3 regions of the Aerococcus sp. 150760013-2 genome follow, and region 1 is predicted to be linked to each of the others. Evidence: predicted binding sites of a transcription regulator. Region 1 holds the regulator's gene; each other region holds the start of a gene.

Region 1 (3,289 bases):
AATTCGTCAAATTTCGCGCGAGATAAAGTAACTTCCAAGTGAAGTGGACCTTCAGCACCCGCCGTAATGAATGGTAATGAAATTTGTGTTGACGTTACACCAGATAAGTCTTTTTTCGCTTTTTCAGCAGCATCTTTTAGACGTTGCATAGCCATTTTGTCAGAAGAAAGGTCAATACCGTTTTCTGATTTAAATTCAGCGATTAAGTGGTTTACGATGGCGTTATCAAAGTCGTCCCCACCTAAGTTGTTGTCACCAGAAGTAGATAATACTTCAAAGACACCGTCACCTAATTCAAGGATAGAAACGTCGAAAGTACCACCACCAAGGTCAAATACTAAGACTTTTTCGTCTGCGTCAACTTTGTCTAAACCGTAAGCTAATGCGGCTGCTGTTGGTTCGTTAACGATACGGTCAACTTCTAAACCAGCGATTTTACCAGCATCTTTAGTTGCTTGACGTTGTGCATCGTTGAAGTAAGCAGGAACAGTAATTACTGCGTTTGTTACTTTTTCTCCTAAGTAGTCTTCAGCGTAACCTTTTAAGTATTGTAAGATCATTGCTGAAACTTCTTGTGGCGTATATTTTTTATCTTCAATTTCTACAGTGTAGTTGTCTTCACCCATGTGACGTTTGATTGAAGCAATCGCGTTAGGGTTTGTTACCATTGAACGTTTTGCTACTTCACCAACTTGGCGCTCGCCATTTTTGAATGAAACAACTGAAGGTGTTGTACGGTTACCTTCTGGGTTAGCGATAATTTTAGGTTCGCCACCTTCTAATACAGCGACTGCAGAGTTAGTAGTACCTAAGTCAATTCCGATAATTTTTGCCATAATAAAACACGTCTCCTTTTTTAATTAATCTATCAATTTAAATGAATTTATCTGTGGTTAAAATCTATGTTAAATGAATTATTGTGCAATAGAAACCATTGCAGGTCTTAGTACACGATCTTTTAATACATACCCTTTTTGGAAAACAGCCACCACTTCTTCAGCTTGCTGGCCATCTTCAGCCGGCACCGCACTTACAGATTGGTGGAAGTTTGGATCGAAGAGTTCACCTTTAGGGTCAATCACTTCAACGCCTTCCTCTGCTAGAGCTTGTAATAAGCTTGCATGTACCATTTCGATACCCTTCACTAATTGCTGAGATGACTCATCATCTTTAGCTAATTCTAAAGCGCGTTCCAAGTTATCGATAGCTGGTAAAATACCCTTAGCTAAATTCTGTGACCGATACTTTGAAGCAGATTCACGTTCAGATTGGTTACGACGATGCATGTTTTGAATTTCAGCAGATAGACGCATAATTTGGTCATCTTTAGCCGCTAATTCAGCTTGAAGAGAAGCTAATTCGCTATCTTCTTCATTTACTATTTCAACTTGCTCGTCTTGAACGTCAGTTTCATTGATTTCTTCATCAACATTTAAATCTTGTTGATTGTCGTCCATTTTTGTCAATTGATAGACCTCCTAAGATTTATAATAATTGTCCAGGTATCTAGCCATTTCTTTTGAAATACTTTGGAAAAGCTGCGCCATACGAATGTAGGACATACTTTCCTGACCAAGTACCGCAAAAGTAATTAACTTACCTGATTTTACAGTACCCATGCTAGTAGACATTAAACTCATATTCTCCAGTGTCGGATCTTTAAGTTCTTTACCCACTCTCACTTGGATACCTTGGTCTGTGATATTAATCAGTGAAGCAATCACTGATCGGTCTTCTAGTAATTGACTTAATTGTGCAATACTAGTCCCATTAGCTGAATCAGCTAATGAAGAAAATAAATAATTTTGACCATTTACCCTCATGCCATCACTATTGAATTGATTCATAAACCGGTGTATCAAATGACTACTATCTTCATCGGACCGATTCATTTGCTCAATATCTTTTAAATAGTGTGTTTGCAGCCTTTCAATCACCGTTGCAAGCTCAAGGCCCACAAGTTCTTGATTCATAATCTCTGCAATACCCTCAATCAATCGCGGTGTAACCACCTCATTGAATGTCACAATTTGATTGCGAATGACACCTTTATCTGTCACCAATATGACCATTGCTTGGTCAGCGGTTAAAGACAATACTTGAAAATTGGCCAATCGTTGCCTTGCAATATCTGGCCCCATCGAAATAACGACGCTTTCTGAAAGCGAGGCTAAAGTCGCAGCCGTTTTTCGAATCACTTGACTCAAATCGTTATAAGGATCGTGGAATATCTCTCTAAGTAAAGCATCTTCCTCTTCCTCAAGCTCTAAATCAATCAATCCACCATAATATGGCATGATGTGATTAATATAGTAACGATAACCCGCCTCAGCTGGCACTCGTCCAGATGATGAATGGGTTTTAGAAATCAATGATAAATCTTCAAGTCTGGCTAATTCATTACGTATTGTAGCTGAACTTGCGTTTATTTCTTGATGTTGAGATAAAGTTTTCGAACCGACTGGTAATTGGTATTTTGAATAATGGTCAATTACCGCCTGTAAAATTAAACTTTGTCGTTTTGTTAACATCTTATCACCTCATTAGCACTTAACAACTCTGACTGCTAACATGTTTATAATATAGCACCTATCATTTCTTTTGTCAATAATAGTCAAACTTTTTTTTGACTTTTTTTGACATTTAAACCTTCCTTTAAAATTTGGGCTTTTGACGCTTGCAAGAAAAGCCATTTCAATCCCTTTTACAATAGAGAAAAGGACAACAAACTATTTGTAATAGTCCGTTGCCCTTTCGACTTGTATATTTTATCGATACGCTTATTTGTTGTCACGTAACCAGTTAGTCGCTGATGTTGCTAAGGTAGCAGATCCAACAATTAATGCTTCTTCGTTGAATTGTACTAATGGGTGGTGAACAGGGTATACTTCACCATTGTCATCTGGTAATGGACAACCAATGAAGAAGTATGTTGATTCTGGCAATTTGCTAGCAATGTGTGCATAGTCTTCTGAAGCTAAGTATGGTGGTACGTTCACCACGTCATATTTATCCGCTAAAGCTTCTTTAGCAGAGGCCATCACTTGTTCAGACATTTCTTTAGAGTTGGTTAATGACGGACAGTCAGCCATTACCTCATATTCAGTTTCAGCACGGAATGCTTTACCAATATGTTCAACAATTTCTGGTAAACGTTTTGAAACGTGGTCTGCTGATTCTGGGAATAATGAACGAGAAGTACCTTCTAAGACAACTGTATCAGGGATCACGTTGATAGCACCACCTGGCGCATTGATGTAACCCATAGATAAAGAAGCACCTTTGTTAG
Region 2 (3,289 bases), on a different contig from region 1:
AAGGATACAGTCCGTCCTTGGGCATCTGTTAAACGACCGTCTTCCATAATTTGTAGGAAGATATTTAAGACATCTGGATGGGCTTTTTCAATTTCATCTAATAGGATGATTGAATATGGCTGACGTCGTACTTGTTCAGTTAATTGGCCAGCTTCATCGTAGCCCACGTATCCTGGAGGTGAACCGATCAGTTTAGACACGGCATGCTTTTCCATGTATTCGGACATATCAAAACGGACTAAGGCTTCTTTGCGACCAAATAATTGGATGGCCAATTGACGAGCTAATTCAGTCTTACCAACACCAGTTGGCCCGACGAACATGAAAGATCCGATCGGACGGTCTTGACGGCTCAAACCAACGCGATTACGGCGGATGGCTTTAGCAATGTGTTCTACAGCATCGTCTTGACCAATGACGTGTTGTTTCAAGTTTTCGTCTAGGTTGATTAACTGGTTTTGCTCAGATTCTTGCAAGTCTGAAACAGGAATACCGGTTTTGGTTTCGATAATCGCTTGGATGTCGCTAGCAGTAACCGTTGGGGTCTTTTCAGTCACATTTTGGTTGCTATCATACATGCCTTGGTATTTATTTAATTGGTCACGGTAGTAGGCTGCTTTCTCGTAATCTTCTGCTTCTGTGGCCATTTCTTTTAGTTTGGTTAATTCATCAATTTGATTTTTCAAGGATTCACGGTCTAAGAATGGAATAGTTAAGTTCATTTTAGAACCAGATTCATCTAATAAATCGATGGCTTTATCTGGTAATTGGCGGTCAGTTATATACCGGTCAGATAAACGGACAGTCGCTTCAATCGCTTCATCACTATATTTCACGTTATGGAAACCTTCGTATTTTTCTTGAATACCTTTAATAATTTCAAGGGTTTCCTCTACAGAAGGTTCAGCTACCATGACTTGTTGTAGACGACGGGCTAGGGCGCCATCTTTTTCGATTTTTCTAAATTCATTTAAAGTAGTAGCACCCACTAATTGGAGTTCTCCACGGGCTAGGGCTGGTTTTAGAATATTACCAGCATCTAGTGAGCCGCCTTCGGTTGAACCAGCGCCGACAATTTCATGAATTTCATCTATAAATAGAATGATATTTTTATTTTCACGGACTTCATTCATTAATTGTTGCATTTTTTCTTCGAATTGACCGCGGATACCAGTCCCTTGAACAAGCGAAGCAACATCTAATTGGATGACTTCTTTGTTGCGCAATTTTTCCGGTACAGCGTGCTCAACAATTTTTTGAGCGAGTCCTTCGACAACCGCTGTTTTACCAACACCTGGTTCACCAATTAGAACAGGATTGTTTTTTGTCCGACGGTTCAGGATTTCAATCACTCGGATAATTTCATCGTCACGACCGATAATTGGGTCGATTAAACCAGCTTTAGCTTGGTCAGTCAAGTTGGTCCCGTAATTGCCTAAGATAGAATCGTCATTGTTGCCACCTTGGCCAGCTTGAGCTTGCGCTTTATTTTGCGAATTAGTAGAAAAGCCTTGTTGTTGCATTTGACGTAATAAGTCATCAAAGTTATAGCCACCAAAGGGGTTGTTACCGTTACTGTTGTTGTTATTTAAATTATTGGTTTGTTTACCTTGAGATAGCTGTGAGTAGCATGTTTGGCAGAGGTTCACTGCTTCACGTCGGCCATTCACATTTGCGTATACATGAATGACGGCGTCGCGTTCGCCACAGTTTTGACATAACATATAAACACTTCCTTTATTTAATGCTAAGGGGGTTGCTTGCAATTTTTAATTCGCAGCATTTCAATATAACTGCTAATAACTCTATTATACTCTGACCAATTTTGACTTTCAACTAAAAGGTCTCAACCAAAATAATTCATGTGCTATCCAAGTGAAAAACCTTGTGGAAACGCTATTTTTTTGGTAAATTATAAGTGAAAGAGTTTTCTAATTGTGGTATAGTCTAGTTTGTGACGTTTTACTTTGCAAATAGATAAGCTATAATAACTCTTGCCTATTTATAAAGGTATGAATAAAACATTTTAAAGGAGATTTTTGATTATGAAAAAACAAGAATTTAACATTACAGCTGAAACTGGTATCCACGCACGTCCTGCAACTTTATTGGTGCAATCTGCAAGCAAGTTTAACTCAGATATTAACTTAGAATACAAAGGTAAATCTGTAAACTTGAAATCTATCATGGGCGTAATGTCTTTAGGTGTAGGTCAAGGTTCTGACGTTGTAATCACTGCTGAAGGTGATGACGAAGAAGAAGCAATCCAAACAATTGCTGACACTATGAAAAATGAAGGGTTATCAGAATAATATGACAAAATTAACAGGAATCGCGGCTAGCGATGGCATTGCCATCGCTAAAGCGTTCTTAGTTGAAGAACCTGATTTAAGTTTTGAAATTTCAAAATCTAATGATTCACAACAAGAAAAAGAACGCTTAGCAAAAGCTATAGCCGACTCAAAAGTAGAAATCGAAAAAATTAAAGCGGTTGCAGCTAAATCCTTGTCAGAAGAGGAAGCGCAAGTCTTTGACGCGCATTTAATGGTCCTTGAAGATCCGGAATTGCAGCAAGCTTACACCCAAAAAATTGATGATGAAACATTGAATGCAGAATCTGCTGTTCGTCAAACAGCTGACTTCTACATCGAAATCTTCAAAGGTATGGAAGACAACCCTTATATGCAAGAACGTGCAGCTGACATCAAAGATGTTACTGATCGTTTAGTAGCACATTTATTAGGTGTTAAAATCCCTGACCTTTCAACAATTGATGAAGAAGTGGTTGTTGTGGCTTATGACTTAACGCCAAGTGATACTGCACAATTGAACCGCCAATTTGTTAAAGGTTTTGCGACTGATATCGGTGGACGTACGTCACATTCAGCGATTATGTCTCGTTCATTGGAAATTGCAGCGGTTGTAGGGACTGGTAATGTTTCTAAAGAAATTAATGACGGTGACACTGTCATTGTTGATGGTTTAAACGGTGATGTTATTGTAAATCCTGACGACGCAACAATCGCAGAGTACGAAAAAATTGCTGCTGACTTCTTAGCTCGTAAAGCTGAGTGGGAAAAACTTAAAGACGCTGAGACTTTAACTAAAGACGGCAAGAAATTCGAAATCGCTGCCAACATCGGTACGCCAAAAGATTTAGAAGGTGTACATTCAAACGGTGCTGAAGCAATTGGTTTATACCGTACTGAATTCTTATACATGGATTCAGACGAAATGCCAACTGAAGATGAGCAATTCGAATCTTACAAAGTTGTTTTAGAAGGTATGA
Region 3 (3,289 bases), on a different contig from region 1:
TTCATAAATTGTTCGATCACCAGAGACGGCTGTGTGTTGGTCCATATAGGCGATGGTTGTTCCTTTAGTTAAGGAAACTTGACCGTCATCAGGTGCTTGAATGTTGGCCAACATTTTCAATAATGTTGACTTACCGGCACCATTACGGCCAACTAGCGCGATGCGACTGTTGTGTTGGATTGTCATTTGTACGTTTTCAAAAATAACTTCTACGCCATAGCGTCTAGCTAGATTTGAACCTTGTAATATGATCATAGTAGGCATGATCCTTTCATTAGATAGTCTTATTATTTTACCACAAAAAAATTTGAGTAATCACTGGAAACATTTTATAAAAAATTGCATTATTTAACATATACTAAAAATCACGAATGAAACACCCTTGTGTTATTTTCACAAACTTGTTATACTGTTTAAGAAATTATTTTCTAAATTAGAAAGAGGACTGAACATGCGTAAAATACCCAAAGCAACCGCCAAAAGATTACCGCTCTACCACCGTTACCTACGTGTATTTAAAAATATGGGGAAAACACGTGTTTCTTCTACAGAATTAAGTGAAGCAGTGAAAGTTGAAAGTGCAACGATTAGACGTGACTTTTCATACTTTGGTGCCTTAGGTAAACGAGGGTATGGCTATGATATTGATGCTTTATTAGACTTCTTTGGTAAGACACTAAGCCAAGATCGTTTAACAACAGTTGCATTAGTTGGTGTAGGTAATCTTGGTAATGCCTTATTGAACTATAACTTTAAAAAGTCAAACAACATACGAATTGGTGCTGCTTTTGATATCAATCAGGATATCATTGGTACGGTCCACAATGGTGTGCCTGTTTATGATATGAAGGATTTGACGCAACAATTAAAATTAATGGATATAGAAGTGGTCATCCTCTCGGTACCTGAAGCAGTTGCTCAAGATATGATACCATCGTTAGAACAAGCAGGTATCAAAGGCATCTTGAACTTTACGCCAGTGAGATTAGATGTACCGGATAGTATCCGGGTGCAGGATGTAGACTTCACGAACGAACTGCAAACCTTAATCTACTTCATCTCAACAAATTCATAATATATGTGCTACCTATACGCTAGCAAGCGAATAAGCCGAGATCTTTAGTCTCGGCCTTTTTTTAACTTAATTGCAGGGAAAGTTTGTTGAATTTCACATATGAAACCTTAAATTTTTTGCAATTTTTACTAAATTACAATAATTAAAAAGATTATGATTTCGATTTAAATTGGCGTAGTACGTTTAGCGTCTTTAGCAAGTCAACTATTTCATACGCTGCAACAGCTAGCGCTAAGTATACTGTCCAATTCCATCCAGAACCTTCCACACTGCCGATGGCGAAGGTAACGGCTAGGAAAATAAATACTAGTTTGAATAGTAATAAAAATATTACTGGTCCTTTTAACATAAAAAAACTGACATTCCTCTCTTATATAACACATTTTGACTTTTATCAAAATTTACCACATTCTTCAACTACTAAAAATAACTTAAATTCCGCATAAAATCAAGGTTTTCGACTTATAAGGAAAAATAGGTCAAAAAAAGTCAATCTTTCTCTTGCAATTCATATTTGATTGTTTTAAGATAAGAAATGTAGAGGTTAGCAGTCAGACATAGAGAGTGCTAATCTCTAAAATAACCAAGTAATTTAGCTTGGGTTTGACAGATATTTTATATAAATGGAGGGACATGTAAATGATTAAACCATTAAACGGACGCGCAGTTGTGAGAGTTGAAGAGGCTAAAGAGCAAACAGTTTCAGGTATCGTATTACCGTCAGCTGCTAAAGAGAAACAACAAGTAGGTGTTGTTGAAGCAGTTGCTGAGAATACGGAAGATTTCACATCACAATTGAAAGAAGGCGACCGCGTTCTATTTGAAAAATATGCAGGTTCAACATTTGAATATGATGGTCAAGAATTATTAATTATTAAAGAAAGCGATATTATCGCAATTGTAGATTAGTCAATTTATCAATATTTACAGATTAATAACAATATGAAATTTTATGAGGTGAATGAATAAATGGCAAAAGATATTAAATTTTCAGAAGATGCACGTCAATCAATGGTTCGTGGGATTGATATATTAGCTGATACGGTGAAAGTAACTTTAGGACCAAAAGGTCGTAATGTTGTTTTAGACCAAAGTTATGGTTCACCGCTAATCACTAACGATGGTGTAACCATCGCTAAAGAAATTGAATTAGAAGATAAATTTGAAGATATGGGTGCAAAACTAGTTGCTGAAGTAGCTTCAAAAACAAATGATATTGCCGGTGACGGTACAACAACTGCCACTGTTCTAACTCAAGCAATTGTAACTGAAGGTATGAAAAACGTTACTGCTGGTGCTAACCCAGTAGGTGTTCGTCGCGGGATTGACAAAGCAATTCGCGTAGCGTCAGATCGGTTATCTGAAATTTCAGTTCCTGTAGATTCTAAAGGCGCAATCGCTAACGTTGCATCAATTTCATCAGGCGACAGCGAAGTTGGTGACTTAATTGCAGAAGCAATGGAAAAAGTTGGCCAAGATGGCGTCATCACTATTGAAGAATCTCAATCAATTGATACCTCTCTAGATGTTGTTGAAGGCATGCAATTTGACCGCGGTTACCTATCTCAATATATGGTAACTGACAATGACAAGATGGAAGCCGTTTTAGAAAATCCTTATATTCTATTAACAGACAAAAAGATTTCTAATATCCAAGACATCTTGCCAGTTTTAGAACAAGTTGTTCAAGAAGGTCGTGCATTGTTATTAGTGGCTGATGATATTGATGGTGAAGCATTACCTACATTAGTCTTGAATAAAATCCGTGGTACTTTCAACGTCGTTGGAGTAAAAGCACCAGCCTTTGGTGACCGTCGTAAAGCAATGTTAGAAGATTTATCTATCCTAACAGGTGGTCAAGTAATTACTGAAGATTTAGGACTTGAATTAAAAGATACGACAATTGATCAATTAGGTTCTGCTAACCGCGTTGTAATCACAAAAGATGAAACAACTATTGTTGAGGGTGCGGGCGATAAAGAGCAATTAGCACAACGTGTTGCCCAAATCCGTAGTCAAATTGAAGAAACAACTTCTGAATATGACCGTGAGAAATTATTAGAACGCTTAGCTAAATTAGCTGGTGGTGTAGCTGTTGTTAAAGTTGGTGCAGCTACTGAATCAGAATTAAAAGAACGTAAATTACGTATCGAAGATGCTTTAAACGCAACACGTGCGGCTGTTGACCAAGGTATCGTAGCTGGTGGTGGTACT

Evidence for each region. The regulator HrcA, encoded in region 1, represses chaperone genes, less so after heat shock. The targets are predictions, from matches to a motif close to TTAGCACTCNNNNNNNNNGAGTGCTAA.
Region 2: the regulator HrcA is predicted to act here: its motif matches at 1,774-1,800, upstream of ACUW85_RS01525 (ATP-dependent Clp protease ATP-binding subunit).
Region 3: the regulator HrcA is predicted to act here: its motif matches at 1,620-1,646, upstream of ACUW85_RS02125 (co-chaperone GroES).

What each region holds. Positions count from the first base shown of each region.
Region 1 covers NZ_JBSEYI010000001.1:131,746-135,034, forward strand. Annotated here, with positions in the region: gene dnaK (molecular chaperone DnaK) at 1-836, opposite strand, end outside; gene grpE (nucleotide exchange factor GrpE) at 915-1,466, opposite strand; gene hrcA (heat-inducible transcriptional repressor HrcA) at 1,479-2,531, opposite strand; gene ACUW85_RS00630 (M20 metallopeptidase family protein) at 2,781-3,289, opposite strand, start outside.
Region 2 covers NZ_JBSEYI010000002.1:57,285-60,573, forward strand. Annotated here, with positions in the region: gene ACUW85_RS01525 (ATP-dependent Clp protease ATP-binding subunit) at 1-1,724, opposite strand, end outside; gene ACUW85_RS01530 (phosphocarrier protein HPr) at 2,046-2,312, shown strand; gene ptsP (phosphoenolpyruvate--protein phosphotransferase) at 2,314-3,289, shown strand, end outside.
Region 3 covers NZ_JBSEYI010000003.1:29,705-32,993, reverse strand. Annotated here, with positions in the region: gene ACUW85_RS02135 (ABC-F family ATP-binding cassette domain-containing protein) at 1-255, opposite strand, end outside; gene ACUW85_RS02130 (redox-sensing transcriptional repressor Rex) at 452-1,075, shown strand; gene ACUW85_RS02125 (co-chaperone GroES) at 1,715-1,984, shown strand; gene groL (chaperonin GroEL) at 2,045-3,289, shown strand, end outside.